DNA from 2 places in the Desulfitobacterium sp. LBE genome. Region 1 is predicted to be linked to the other one. Evidence: riboswitches for the same ligand, from Rfam matches in the RefSeq annotation. Region 1 holds a riboswitch; the other holds the start of a gene.
The links. Region 1 has a riboswitch for molybdenum cofactor ahead of DESLBE_RS18025 (iron ABC transporter permease). Riboswitches for the same ligand answer to the same signal wherever they lie in the genome.
Positions count from the first base shown of each region.

Region 1 (7,089 bases):
GATTTTGGCCCGGGACCAGCGCAGGATGTTTTCACCGTCGATACTGAGGGTACCGCCAAGGATTGGGATCAAAGCCAGCATCGACTTAAACAGGGTAGATTTCCCGACACCGTTTGCGCCCAGCAGGCAAAGAACTTCTCCGTCTGTCAGGGTGAAGTTAATATCCCTGAGAACCGGTTTGTGCGCAGAATAACCGCAAACACCGTCCTTTAATGCAAAGAGCATGTCTAGCCCTCCCTTCCGTACATCATAAGACCGATAAAAAACGGAGCGCCGATGATCGCGGTGAGCACGCCCAGGGGGATCTCCACGGCAGTGAGGGATCTCGCCACATTATCCACCAGGAGAAGAAAGACACCGCCACCCATGACCGTTGCCGGAATAAGCACCTTGTTATCCGGTCCCACCAACCTTCTCATCAAATGGGGAATGACGAGGCCCACCCAGCCGATCAAGCCGCCGATGGAAATCGAAGCCGCTGTTAATAATGTCGAGCAGACGATCACAAGACGGCGCAGCTGCTTTGTCTCGATGCCGAGAGTCTTGGCTTCATCATCGCCCATGGATAAAACATTGAGCCGCCACCGTACCAAAAAGAGGGGTATGGCGCCAATCAGCATGAGGATGATGGCCCACTTGATATTAGTAAGAGTGATATTGGAAAGGCTCCCCATCAGCCAATAGGTAATGGCGGGCAGTTTGTCCCTCGGATCGGCGAGAAACTTGATCAAAGAGACAATGGCGCTGGCCAGGGAGGAGATAAAGATGCCTGAGAGGACAAGAGACAGAGAAGGGTCCCGCTTGATGCGTGTGCCTACCAGGCAGGCTAAGGCCACCGCTCCCAAGGCGAAAACAAAAGCAAACAGCTGAATATAAAAATAGCCAAGACCGCTGAAGATAGCGATGGCCGCTCCCAATGACGCTCCGGCGGAAGCACCGAGAATATCCGGCGCAACCAGCGGATTTTTGAACACTGTCTGGTAGCATGCGCCGGACAGAGCCAAAGCTGCACCGATCAGAACCGCGGCCATAATACGCGGGAAGCGGATAAAGAGAACCACCGTTTCATGGTTTTGGGGCCAGGTTGCTTCAATCGGAAAAACCGCCGAGAGCATGATTAAAACAGTCTCCTTGAAGGGAATGCCCTCGAAGCGCCCAATGTTGAATGAGACCAAAAAAACGATAATCAGCATAGCAGCTAAAATCATCAGTCTAAGATGTGCCGCCCGTATTTTTTTTTGCCGCTCTGAATTGACCATAAACTTTCCTCCAAAATCAAATCAAAAATCTCTAAATAAAAAGGCCGTATCTCCCGTCTCGAAAGATACAGCCGCAACAACACCTATCAGCAATGATAGATGCACAAGTCTTGTGTTCTCCTTCTCAACGTGGAAGGCGGCATCGTTTCCAATACCACCCCGTGAACCTGCATCGCGCTGCCAAGGCGCGCAGCGATACTGTTCAGGCCTGAAAACCGTAAACTAAGGGATAGGTCGGCAGGCTCGGATACTCATATAAAATTATGGTCATCATTATATCACTAATAAATAGCTAATTCTATAAAAAAATATTAACATTTATTAATTTTTATTAGTTTATATCATTTTAAATTAGTTTTGATTAGTTTATATTCCATTGATATTTATTCCTTTTATTGTTTGTTATTAGTTTTTGTTAGTCTCTATCAGCTTTCAGCAATTGGCCTTTTCCCGATATTACCAATTCTCCTGGCGAGTAAATTTAAGAAATTCGAAACCACCTAAAATCAAAAACAAAAATATGAGCCTGTCTCAGAAAGATAGTGTGAAATAACAAAAGAGGGCACCGGCAGAGAAGTGCGAATGTATGATCTTCTGAAGAAACGGACATAGTTCGGGAGGAAATGTGGGATGAACATCAAAAAGACTCCCCTATGCGTTGTAAGCCGCATTGAGAAGTCTTTTTGATCAATATCCTTTGCCCTGATCCCGGAAGTGCCGTTCAATCTCACGTTTAGCATCCCGTTCGGCAATATCCTGGCGTTTATCGTAGTTCTTTTTCCCCCGGCAGACCCCGAGTTCGATCTTAGCCAGGCCACGCTTAAGATAAATCTTGGTGGGAATCAGGGTCAGGCCCTGTTGCTGCACTTTCCCGACCAGCTTGATGATCTCGGAGCGGTTAAGGAGGAGTTTGCGCTTGCGCAGGGGATCATGATTAAAACGGTTCCCCTGCTCATAGGGGCTGATGTGCAGCTGATAAAGCCAGACTTCACCGTTTTCGATCCGGGCATAGCTGTCCTTGAGATTGACACGCCCGTTGCGAATGGATTTGATCTCGGTTCCGGTGAGGATAACTCCGGCTTCCAGCTTCTCTTCCACAAAATAATCATGATAGGCTTTTCGATTGTCAGAGATGACTTTTATCCCTTCAGATGCCACAAAGCTCCTCCTCTCTATGAGTTATCACGTACAGTGTAAACTTTCAGATCCTCAGTATAACATAGACTTTCGCCTTTTTCCAGCAGAGGCCGCCGTCCGGCCCAGTCTCTCTTCCCCCACAGCCTTCCTGCCCGGCTCAGTGCAAAAAAGAAGCAGGGGAACTTACTCCCCTGCTTCCCAGCCTAAGTCGTTTTAAATTAAGAGCGGCGCGATAATCAGAGAAATCGTACCCATAACCTTAATCAAGGCGTTTAAGGACGGACCGGCCGTATCCTTGAAGGGGTCCCCTACAGTGTCCCCGATGACAGCTGCAGCATGGGTGGGGGTTCCTTTACCGCCGAGATTTCCGGCTTCAACATACTTCTTGGCATTGTCCCAGGCTCCACCGGCGTTAGCCATGAAGATGGCCATGAGCAATCCGGAAACTGTTCCACCGGCCAGCATTCCACCTAAAGCATCCTTACCGAGTAAAAATCCTACCAGGATCGGAGAGCCGATGGCTAAGAGTCCAGGAACAATCATTTGACGAATAGCAGCTTTAGTGGAGATATCCACGCAAGCACGATAATCCGGTTTAGCCTTTCCTTCCATAAGACCAGGAATCTCACGGAATTGACGGCGGACCTCACCAATCATTTCGAAAGCAGCTTTACCTACAGCTTCCATAGCAAAAGCAGAGAAGAGGAAGGGCAGCGCAGCTCCGATGAAGAGACCGATAATCGTGGTGGGTACCAGGATGTCGATTCGATCCAGATGAGCAAGCTCAGAGTAAGCATTAAAGAGAGCTAAAGCTGTCAAGGCCGCGGAACCGATGGCGAATCCTTTCGCCACCGCAGCAGTGGTGTTCCCTACAGAGTCCAGTTTATCCGTGGTCTTGCGGACACTGGGATCCAGATCAGCCATCTCTGCGATACCGCCGGCATTATCGGCAACAGGTCCAAAGGAGTCGATGGCTACAACCATACCGGCAGTAGAAAGCATGGCCATAGCAGCCATAGCAATACCAAAGATACCGGCTGCTGCAAAAGAAACATAAGTAGCAACACAGATCACGACAACAGGAAGAGCGGTACTCTTCATTCCGGTAGCCAGACCTTGAATAATATTGGTGGCGGCACCGGTCTCAGAAGCTTTGGCAATAGCTTGGGCAGGAGCCTTCTGATTCGAAGTATAGTACTCGGTCAATAAACCGATCAGAATATTCACAACCAATCCACAGACAATAGCAATAAATATATTGTTAGCAGTCAGCGTTAAGCTTTCACTGACATAGACAGGTTCAGTGATCATCAATTGGACGATGGCGTAGGAAGCAATGGCCGTTAGAAGGTTAGTTCCCCATAAGCCTTTGTTTAAAGCCGTTTGAGGGTTGGCATTTTCCCCGGTGCGCACGAAAAAGCTGGCGATAATCGAAGAAAGTATTCCCGCGATACCGATCATCAGCGGCAGCATAAGTCCGGAAACTCCCCCTCCTAGGGATTTGAAAGCTACAGCGCCAATCAGCATCGCCGCAATGGTGGTAGCAGCATAAGATTCAAACAGGTCGGCTCCCATCCCGGCGGTATCACCCACATTATCCCCGACATTATCGGCGATAACAGCAGGGTTACGGGGATCATCTTCAGGAATGCCGGCTTCGACTTTACCTACCAGGTCCGCACCCACGTCGGCTGCTTTGGTGTAGATACCACCGCCGACACGAGCAAACAAGGCAATGGCACTGGCACCAAAGGCGAAGGAGTTAATGGTCTCCGCATCCTGGAACCATAGGAAAAGAGCGGCAACCCCAATGAGACCTAAGCCGTTAACAGAAAGACCCATAACCGCCCCGGCGCGGAAGGACACGCCCAAAGCCTTGTTCAGGCTGGTCCGGGCAGCTTCCGTGGTCCGGGCATTAGCCCGGGTGGTAATTCCCATGCCCACATAACCGGCCACAGCGGAAAGCAGCGCTCCCACCAGGAAAGATACAGCCGTTTGCCAGCCTTTTAAAAAAGTTAGAATAAGAAAGATTATGATTACAAAGGGAATCAGTGTTTTGTACTGACGGTTGAGGAATGCCATGGCACCCTCTTGAATCGCGAGAGAAATCTCCTGCATCCGAGCATTTCCCGGGCTTTCTTTTAAAACGCTACTTGCGAAATAGAAGGCAAATGCCAGCCCGACGAGACCTGCTAGGACAGCCCATATAGGCGTTGAAGCAAAATCCATTGTCAAAAAACCCCCCTAAATAATGAAAATTTTTATATTATGTAATGAGCCAGGTGTCCCCCAAATACTAATTCAGTTTCCGTTTGGCGCCATTAAAATTACAACCTGGGATTGTTCATTATTGATTTTGGTAAGGTAATGGATATTTTTTTAAAAGGATTATCTTTCTGCGATGATCTTCTATTTCTACGGAAGCTGAATAAAGGGAGCAGGGGACCTGGCCTTATTTCATGAGCCAGGCTACCCCCAGAGAACTCAGCAAAAATATTGCAGCTGAAGCTATGCTAACTTTTTGAAAGACAGCGTCCAAGCCCTTCTTTTTCCCAAAGAAGGATTCGCTGGCACCACCAATAGCTCCCAAACCTGCACTCACACCGGATTGAAGTAAAACCGTTGCGATCAGGCCTAAGGAGCTAAGAACTAATATTACGGTTAGAAAAATCACCATACCTATTCACCTCCTCAATCTATTGAAAACCAATCGGAAGCAATCGCCTGCCTATACCAGGTAAACCGCCACTTCTCCCCTGTTTTAAGACACAGAGAGGGTGTGGCGGTCATTCCCTATGGTTTTAGCCAGTACCGCTATTTTAGCATAAAAATTTGACAAATGGCAATAGTCTATACCCTAGCTGTCAATATATGGCCCTTAACGGCCCAGAGCCTCATGGCCCGTGTAAACTCCGGTTTCCCCCAGCTCTTCCTCAATGCGGAGAAGCTCGTTATATTTTGCTACCCGTTCTGTCCGGGCGGGAGCTCCTGTTTTAATCTGTCCCGCATTCACAGCGACAGCCACATGAGCCATGGTCACATCCTCGGTCTCCCCGGAACGATGGGAGATGACCGTTGTGTAACCGGCACGTTTGGCCATTTCAATGGCATCCAGAGTTTCAGTAAGGGTCCCGATCTGATTGAGCTTAATTAAGATCGAATTGGCGCATTTTTCTTTGATGCCCCTGGCCAAGCGGGCGGGATTGGTGACAAACAGATCATCCCCGACCAGCTGAATCTTGCTTCCCAGTTTCTCGGTAAGCTTTTTCCATCCTTCCCAGTCTTCTTCGGACAAACCATCCTCGATGGAAACGATGGGGTACTTTTCAACCAGCTCTTCGTAGTAGGCAATCATTTCATCCGCCGTCTTGGTCAGGCCTTCTCCTTCAAGATGATACTTGCCATCACGATAAAGTTCCGTAGCCGCTACATCCAAGGCCAGAGCGATATCTTTGCCAGGTGTGTAGCCGGCACGCTGAATGGCGTCCATAATAGCCAGGAGGGCATCGGCATTGGATTCCAGGCTGGGAGCAAACCCGCCCTCATCCCCAATGGCAGTGGCCAATGACTTTTCCTTAAGGACAGCTTTCAGACTATGATACACTTCGGTTCCCATTTGCAGAGCTTCGGCAAAACTCTTGGCACCGACAGGCATGATCATAAACTCTTGAATATCCACATTATTATCGGCATGCTGACCACCGTTGAGGATGTTCATCATGGGAACGGGGAGTTCTTTGGCATTAACCCCGCCTAAGTATTGATAAAGAGGAAGCCCGACGCATTCCGCAGCCGCTTTGGCATTAGCCAGAGAAACCCCCAGAATAGCATTGGCTCCCAGCTTGCCCTTGTTCTCAGTGCCGTCCAGAGCAATAAGCTCCCGATCGATAGCCGGCTGGTCAAAGGGGTTTAACCCTTCCAATTCCGGAGCAATCACCTCATTGACATTCTCTACGGCTTTAAGAACGCCTTTACCCAGAAAACGGCTCGCATCCCCATCTCTCAGTTCAACGGCTTCAAAAGCACCTGTGGAAGCACCGGAAGGAACAGCCGCCCGGCCCATGGAACCGTCCTCCAAAAGAACTTCCACCTCAACGGTAGGATTGCCACGGGAATCCAGGATCTCCCGTCCATAAATCTCTTCGATATAACTCATAGGGCTTACCTCCTAAATATAGTATTCATCAAATCAAGGACTTGCCAGTCATCTCCTGAGGCTGCGGAATCTCCAGCAGCCGGAGCATCGTCGGCGCCACATCCCGCAGGGCCCCGCCTTCCCGCAGGGTTTTACCCTTAAGCTGATCATTAACCAGGATCAAGGGCACCGGATTGGTCGTATGGGCCGTTAAGGGCTGGCCGGTTTGCAGGTCCACTTTCGCTTCCGCATTGCCATGATCGGCGGTTATAATGACGGTTCCCTGGCGCTCTAAAACCCGGGGAACGATTTGCCCGATACACTGATCCACCGCTGCGATGGCTTTGACCGTAGCTTCAAACTCTCCTGTATGGCCCACCATATCCGCGTTGGCAAAGTTCAGAATGATCACCTCATCCTCTTCTCTTTCCAGACGCTTTAAGAGCTCCTCGGTAATTCCATAAGCACTCATTTCCGGCAGCAGATTATAGGTAGGGACTTGAGGAGAAGGAATAAGACAGCGGGTTTCCCCGGGACAAGGTTCCTCTACCCCACCAT
Region 1 covers NZ_VLKD01000001.1:3,784,746-3,791,834, reverse strand. Annotated here, with positions in the region: gene DESLBE_RS18030 (ABC transporter ATP-binding protein) at 1-225, opposite strand, end outside; gene DESLBE_RS18025 (iron ABC transporter permease) at 228-1,259, opposite strand; molybdenum cofactor riboswitch at 1,361-1,520, opposite strand; gene smpB (SsrA-binding protein SmpB) at 1,947-2,417, opposite strand; gene DESLBE_RS18015 (sodium-translocating pyrophosphatase) at 2,610-4,625, opposite strand; gene secG (preprotein translocase subunit SecG) at 4,849-5,073, opposite strand; gene eno (phosphopyruvate hydratase) at 5,275-6,552, opposite strand; gene gpmI (2,3-bisphosphoglycerate-independent phosphoglycerate mutase) at 6,581-7,089, opposite strand, start outside.

Region 2 (7,089 bases), 3.2 Mb from region 1:
GTGTCTCGATTCAGGGGTTGCCCCACCGCCGCGTTCAGTTTCAAAACGGGCTCATGGGCACCATTGGCGTTGAGAAGCTTGAAAAACCCACCGATTTAAAGCTGAATAAGCTCTATATTGATATCGGAGCCACCTCCTTAGAGGAAAGTAAAGCTAAGGTGCAGGTTGGAGAAAGCGCTGTCTTTGTGGGAAGCTTCCACAAACAAGCCAAGCGCCTGACTGCCAAAGCTCTGGATGACAGGGTGGGCTGCTTTATCGCTATTGAAGTGCTGAAACGCCTGCAAACCCAGCATGAAGTGTATTTTGTCTTTACAGTACAGGAAGAGGTGGGAGTTCGCGGTGCCCAAACGGCAGCCTTTGCCCTGGAACCCGATTTAGCCCTGGCGGTGGATGTTACCGGAACAGGGGACACTCCCAAGTCCCACCCTATGGATGTGAAGCTGGGCCAGGGGGTGGCGATCAAGGTATTTGACCGCTCCATGATTACCCATCCCAAGATCAAGTCCTGGATGGCGCAAACCGCTGAACAGCATCACATCCCTTATCAATGGGAGGTTCTCGAATTTGGCGGTACAGATTCCGGGGCCATCCATCTCACCAAAGGAGGGATCCCTTCCGGGGTCGTGTCCATTCCTACCCGCTATATTCATAGTCCTTCGGAAACGGTGGACCAAGGGGATATTGAGGGCGCGGCCCAATTGTTGCTGGCTCTCCTGGAAGGACCTGCTGAATTGTAAGCTTATCCGCCATTGGTTGTTTTGTTCAGCATTCATTATAGAGAGTGGAAAGCCGGATTCCCACTATAGATTTGGTAGGAATCCGGCTTTTTGTATTTAAGATCTCCAGGACAGGTAAAGGGCAATATCATACAAGAACGCCCTTGCCGCTTGTGGTACACTAACGATCAGATACCTGAGAAAGGAGGATGAATTGTATGAAACAGGAAATGAGAATCGTAAAATATGACCCGGAATTAAAGGTTGAAGCCTATCATTTTCAAGGGATTATGCAGAAGTTTCCCAACCATTTTCATGAGTATTATGTGATTGGGTTTATTGAAAAAGGTCAGCGGTTTTTATCCTGCAAAAATAAGGAATATACCATTGAGCCGGGTGATCTTCTGATCTTCAATCCCCGCGACAATCATATTTGCGAACAAATTGACGGCAAAACATTGGATTATCGCTGTATCAATATCCAGCCGGAAATTATGAGCAAGGCGGTCTTGGAAATAAAAGGGGAAGAGTATTTGCCTTATTTTACCTCTCAAGTCGTTTTTCATAGCGAGTTGGTTACTATACTCCGGGAGCTGCACCAAATGCTTATGGAGGAAGAAAAAGATTTCAGGAAAGAAGAACTATTCTTTTTCCTTTTAGCGCAGCTCATAGAAGAGTATACAGATCAGGCAGCAACGACTGCAACTGCAGAACAAAGCGCGGAAGCACGGGCTATCTGTGAATTCTTAGAAAAACACTACATGGAAACTATCACCCTGGCCGACTTAGGCAATTTGACCGGGCTGAGCAAATACTATCTGCTTCGTTCCTTTACAAAGCAAAAAGGCATCTCTCCCTATAGCTATTTGGAAACGATACGGATTGATAAAGCAAAGAAAATGCTGGAGAGGGGGATGTTGCCCATTGACGTGGCATTGCAGACCGGGTTTACCGATCAAAGCCATTTTTCTAACTTTTTCAAAAAGTTTATCGGGCTAACCCCAAAACAATACATGAGCATTTTTAAGGATTCTCAAAGCTGATTTTTTTGAATGGAAAGGGGTTTCATGGACACAAGAAAAGAGCTTCAAGGACATTTGCTGGCATTTATGACGATTTTTATTTGGGGTACAACCTTTATATCCACCAAGTTGCTTTTAGAATCCATAACGCCTGTGGAAATACTGTTCCTAAGGTTTGCGATTGGTTTTCTTATCTTGCTCCTCGCTTATCCTCATAGGCTCAGGATCAGGGAAAGAAAGCAGGATCTATATTTTGCCGCCGCCGGTTTATGCGGGGTTACCCTGTATTTCCTGCTTGAAAATATAGCATTAACCTATACTTTCGCCTCCAATGTAGGGGTAATTGTCGCAATCTCACCTTTTTTTACCGCCCTGTTTGCTCATCTGTTTTTAGATACTGAGAAACTGAGAGTGCGGTTTTTTATAGGTTTTAGCGTTGCTGTTGTCGGGATTATCCTGATCAGCTTTAACGGAAGCAACAACCTGCAACTGAATCCCTTGGGAGATATACTGGCTGTTTTAGCTGCCGTGGTATGGGCCGCCTATTCTGTGCTGACCAAGAAAATAAGCGGGTTTCACTACAACACCATTCAGGCAACACGGAGAATTTTCTTCTATGGGTTGGTGTTTATGATACCCGCTTTATGCATATTGGGGTTCAATCCGGACATAACTGAATTAACACGACCAAATAACCTATTCAATATTCTGTTTTTAGGGTTGGGGGCATCGGCGCTTTGCTTTGTGACCTGGAACTCGGCGGTGAAACTATTGGGCGCAGTCAAAACCAGCGTCTATATTTATCTGGTTCCCGTCATAACCGTTATTACTGCCGTAATTGTGCTGCGTGAGGAAATTACCGGAGTTTCAGTATTGGGAATTGTACTGACATTAACAGGGTTATTGATTTCGGAGAGGAAAGGCAGGCATATCCCTCAGCAGACAGAAGCGAGTAAAGCTTAGCAACCCCAAATGACATTTTAAGCATAGTCAAATGGCTATGCTTTTTATTTGCCGCTGTGAACTTGAGAAGTGTGACCCAAAACACAACACCAGAGTCTGAGGATGGTACAATAAGTTCAAATGATGAGCAATGGAGGAGGCATAATGATCGATCATCCTGGCTTTGTCCTGGAGCACTGCCGGAGAAACTGCGGTAAATCTGCTCAGGACTGGTCTTTATTACACCAACAGTTAGAGCAGATGCTCAAGAATCTGGATTTATTATCCCATTTGAAGCAAAAGTTTCCGGTGATTCATTATCATCATTTACCGAAGATCAGCATAGCCGGTTGTCCTAACGCTTGTTCCCAGCCCCAAATCAAAGATATCGGTCTGACTGGTTTTCTTATGCCTAAGCTCACGGAGGCAAGGTGTACGGGCTGCCAGGCCTGCTGCCGTTCTTGTCAGGAAGGTGCCTTATCCTGGCAGGGAGAGCTGGAATTTGAGCCGACGAAGTGCATTGGCTGCGGGGATTGTGTCCGTTCCTGCCCCACAGGCAAAATCCTCCCTGGGGAATCGGGATGGACTCTTCATCTCGGCGGACGCCTGGGAAGGCATCCCCAATTGGCGCGATTGTCCAGGGAAAAGCTCCAGACTTCTGAACTTCCCCGGATCATTGGCCGCATCCTTGAAGACTATATAGACAATGGCCTGCCTCAGGAAAGGCTTACTCATTTTCTGGACCGCCGACCGCATCTGTAAGGTTTTACAAAGAGTTTTGGCGTTCGTGAATCCAGCTCCTCAGTTGCTCTAAATCGCTGATGGTGATTTGTTTTTTCTCCATTTTAAGTATTCCTAAATCCCGCAATTCGCTTAAGATGCGGCTCACGGATTCCCGCGCTAAGCTGCACATTCCCGCCAGCTCGGTAGCGGTCAGAGGAACAGTGATCAGAATTCCCTCAGGGGTCTCCTGGCCGTGGACATGAGCCAGGGCAAAGAGTTTGGCCCCCAGCCGGGAACGAGCATCCCCCAGAGCGATGTTTTTGATTTGCCGGTAGGCTCTGCGGAGATCCAAAGCCATGTTTTGATAAAAAGGCAGAAGGGTGGAAGGATTTTCCTTAAAATATTGGACCAGTGCTTTGCGATCCAAAACGAAAACATCGGAGGCTTCAGCAGTGAGGGCTGCATAAGGATAAGTTTTACTATCTAAAACAACTTCCGGAAAAAATGCGGGCGGCTGCAGAATCCGGAAAATTTTTTCGGTAAATTCACTCATAAGCAGGATTTGAATGCGGCCTTTGAGCAAAAAATAAACTGAGTTGCTTTCTTCTCCGAAAAAGAAAAGGAATTGCTTTGCTGCATAATGGCGAACCCGTCCATGAGCAGAACAAAACTCCCAAAATGAATCGGGCAGTTCCTGCCAGTTAGGATTGCTTTTAAATAGTTCAAACCCGGTGATATTACTAGCCATACTTCTCTTCCTCTCATAAACTATCATAGAAGTTTATTATGAAGAAAATTCTCTATTCCTTGGCAGAAACCCTTTAAAAGTAGAAAAAACTATTTTCTTGAGCAGTGAGACATTCCCTGATTGCTGCTTATGGTTTATAATAGGGAATGGCCGAGCCATATTTCCTACTGACTGAAGCAAGTCTGACGCTATCTACGGAATTTTGGCCGTTTCAGAAATATCTGAAACCAGGGTATGCTTAGAAATGAACATGCCTTCCGTAAAGAAAAGGAGGAACCCCTATGCAGAAGGTTAAAGTACAGGATGCGATTGGATCGGTGCTTATGCACGATCTGACACAAATTATTCCAGGAAAAACAAAAGACGCCCGCTTTAGAAAGGGTCATGTGATCAAAGAAGAGGATATTCCCACCCTGCTTAGTATGGGAAAAGAGCATATTTTTGTCTGGGATCAGACTCCGGGTCTTATTCACGAAGATGAAGCGGCGGAGCGCCTGGCCAAGGCTGTGGCCGGTCCGGGGCTTTCTTTCAGTGAAACGAAAGAGGGAAAGGTCAATCTGATTGCTGAAGAGGATGGTTTAATCTATGCTTCGGAAGAAGGGATCTACGCCCTTAATTCTTTGGAATATATTATTCTTGCCACCCTTCATAATCACCGCCCGGTGAAGAAAGGGCAGAAGATAGCCGGGACCAGAGTAGTTCCTTTGATGATTGATGAAAATGTCGTGATCGAAGCGGAAGGAATCGCCCGCCGCTTCGAGGAACCCATTCTGCAAATCCGCCCCCTGCAATCCAAAAAGGTTGGGGTGGTGACCACGGGAAGTGAAGTATACCATGGCCGTATCCAGGATAAATTCGGACCGGTTCTGCAAAGAAAAGTGGCTGAATGGGGTTCTGTCCTGCTGGGGCAAACCTTCGCCGACGATGATGTGGAGATGATTCAGGAACGCATCCGCGAGCATATCGAACAAGGCGCGGAAATGGTCCTGGTCACCGGCGGCATGTCCGTGGATCCCGATGATTTAACCCCTACAGCCATCAAAGGTCTGGGGGGAGAGTTGATCACTTATGGCACTCCTGTTCTTCCCGGAGCCATGCTGTTGCTGGCTTACCTGGATGATATCCCGATTCTGGGATTGCCCGGATGTGTCATGTACTCAAGAAAAACGGTCTTTGACCTGGTGGCCACCCGCATTCTGGCCGGTGAGCGGCTTACCCGCCTGGAAATTGCCAAATACGGTCATGGCGGCTTGTGCCTGGAGTGTCCGGAATGTACCTATCCTCACTGTCCCTTCGGCAAATAAGCGTTAAAGAAAACCCGGCTTCGCCGTGCCTTAAACGCATACTTACGAAGGAGGCGAAGTCGCTGGTTGCCCTTATACTTTCTGATAGTGCAAGGTAAGGGAGCCTCGCCCAACGGCTTTAGGTAATTTAAAGCAGTTGGCGAGGCTCCCTTTTTTTACAACCATTGCTCAGCCAAATTACCAACCTGTTGGCAATTTGGCTGAGCAATGGACCGTTGATAAAAGAGCTGGCGCCGCTTCTTCAGGAGAAGACTTTTTTAGAGATCTGCCATAGATCACTGAGGTTCCGGCAGGGAAAAACCCGGGTGCAATAGTTTCTGTACTCGTTCATAAGATTGTCCGGCAAAGTCCAATCCTTTTCAGCCAAGGGGTTCAGCCAGAAGACATGCTTAATCTTCCCTTGGATCTCCTGCAGATAGTCTGCTTGGGCCGGGCGGAAATTGTTGCGGCCATCTCCCATAATCAACAGGGTTCCCCGGGTGGAAAGTGAAGGCAGGACATCCCGGGCAAAGTCTTTAAATACCTTGCCATAATCGGTAAAGCCGGAAGAATGCTTACGGCCCCAGGAACGGATCTCGGCCATGGAGTCGCCGCTTGCCAGCCATTCTTCATGGGTGATATCCCAGATGCCATCGATGAAAAGGTAAAGCCGCACTTTACGAAAGCGGGATTTCATACGTTGGCATAAGTAGAGAAGGAATTGCGAAAAAGGAGCCACAGAGTTGGATACATCACATAAGACGATGAGCTCGGGATGCTTTAAGGCGGGAGTTTCATACTCGAAGCGAAAGACGGCTCCATTACCCCGCACCATTTCTTGGAGCAAAGAGGAGATGCGCAGCCTGCCCCGGGAAGCTTTCTTTTTCCGCAAGCCCCGATGAACGGCCAATTGGTTACCCATCTGCCGGAGGGCTTGCTGGACCATCCCTTCTTCAGCGGCGGTAAATGAATTGAGGGGCTTAAAGCGCCAATTTATTTCACGGAAGCTGTCCCAGCGATTCTGCTCGGATAAACGTTCCTGCCAAAGAACCTGGTGAATCCGGCGCTGCCAGAAGTCCTGATAAGCTTCGAATTTCTGCCACTGGTCTTCCGGGACTTCCCCCCGCTCTCTAGCCAGCTCCAAAGAATTGGACCAAGTCAAAAACCCTGACTGCCCCAGGATGAATCTGACCTGCTTTCCCAAATCGGATTCCTGTGTTTCTTCTTCCTCGATGGTACTGGGGAAGCCTTTAAGCCCCATCAAGTAATGAAGATCCGGCATTTGAAAGGAAATGGACCGGGCTGGGGAAGACTCTCCCGCTGATTTAAGGTGCAGAGTGATTCCTCCTTGCCCGGTACCGATGCCCTGATGGGAGCCATCCCCAGCCTCCCCTTGGTCTGAGTCTGTACATTGCCCAGGCGCGGTATGTTCTGAATCCGGAGAGGATGGAGCTGGGGCCAGGAGTTCATAGACCATGTCGAAAAGCTGCTGATCCTCCTGGCGATGGACGAAGAGAGATTTAAGCACGAGCTTAGGCGCCAGGTCCGGGTACCGGGTTAAGGCCTTTAAAGCATCCTCAACCTCATCCAGGGTGATATGGATGCCCACCGAACGCAGTGCCGAGATAAGCTTCAGCAGCTGCCAGCCGTTGATC
Region 2 covers NZ_VLKD01000001.1:612,431-619,519, forward strand. Annotated here, with positions in the region: gene DESLBE_RS02900 (M42 family metallopeptidase) at 1-737, shown strand, start outside; gene DESLBE_RS02905 (AraC family transcriptional regulator) at 935-1,759, shown strand; gene DESLBE_RS02910 (DMT family transporter) at 1,784-2,701, shown strand; gene DESLBE_RS02915 (4Fe-4S dicluster domain-containing protein) at 2,846-3,442, shown strand; gene DESLBE_RS02920 (Crp/Fnr family transcriptional regulator) at 3,447-4,151, opposite strand; molybdenum cofactor riboswitch at 4,288-4,440, shown strand; gene DESLBE_RS02925 (molybdopterin-binding protein) at 4,433-5,455, shown strand; gene DESLBE_RS02930 (VWA domain-containing protein) at 5,697-7,089, opposite strand, start outside.
Region 2: it holds a riboswitch for molybdenum cofactor, as region 1 does, so the genes downstream of both, DESLBE_RS02925 (molybdopterin-binding protein) here and DESLBE_RS18025 (iron ABC transporter permease) in region 1, are expected to answer to the same signal.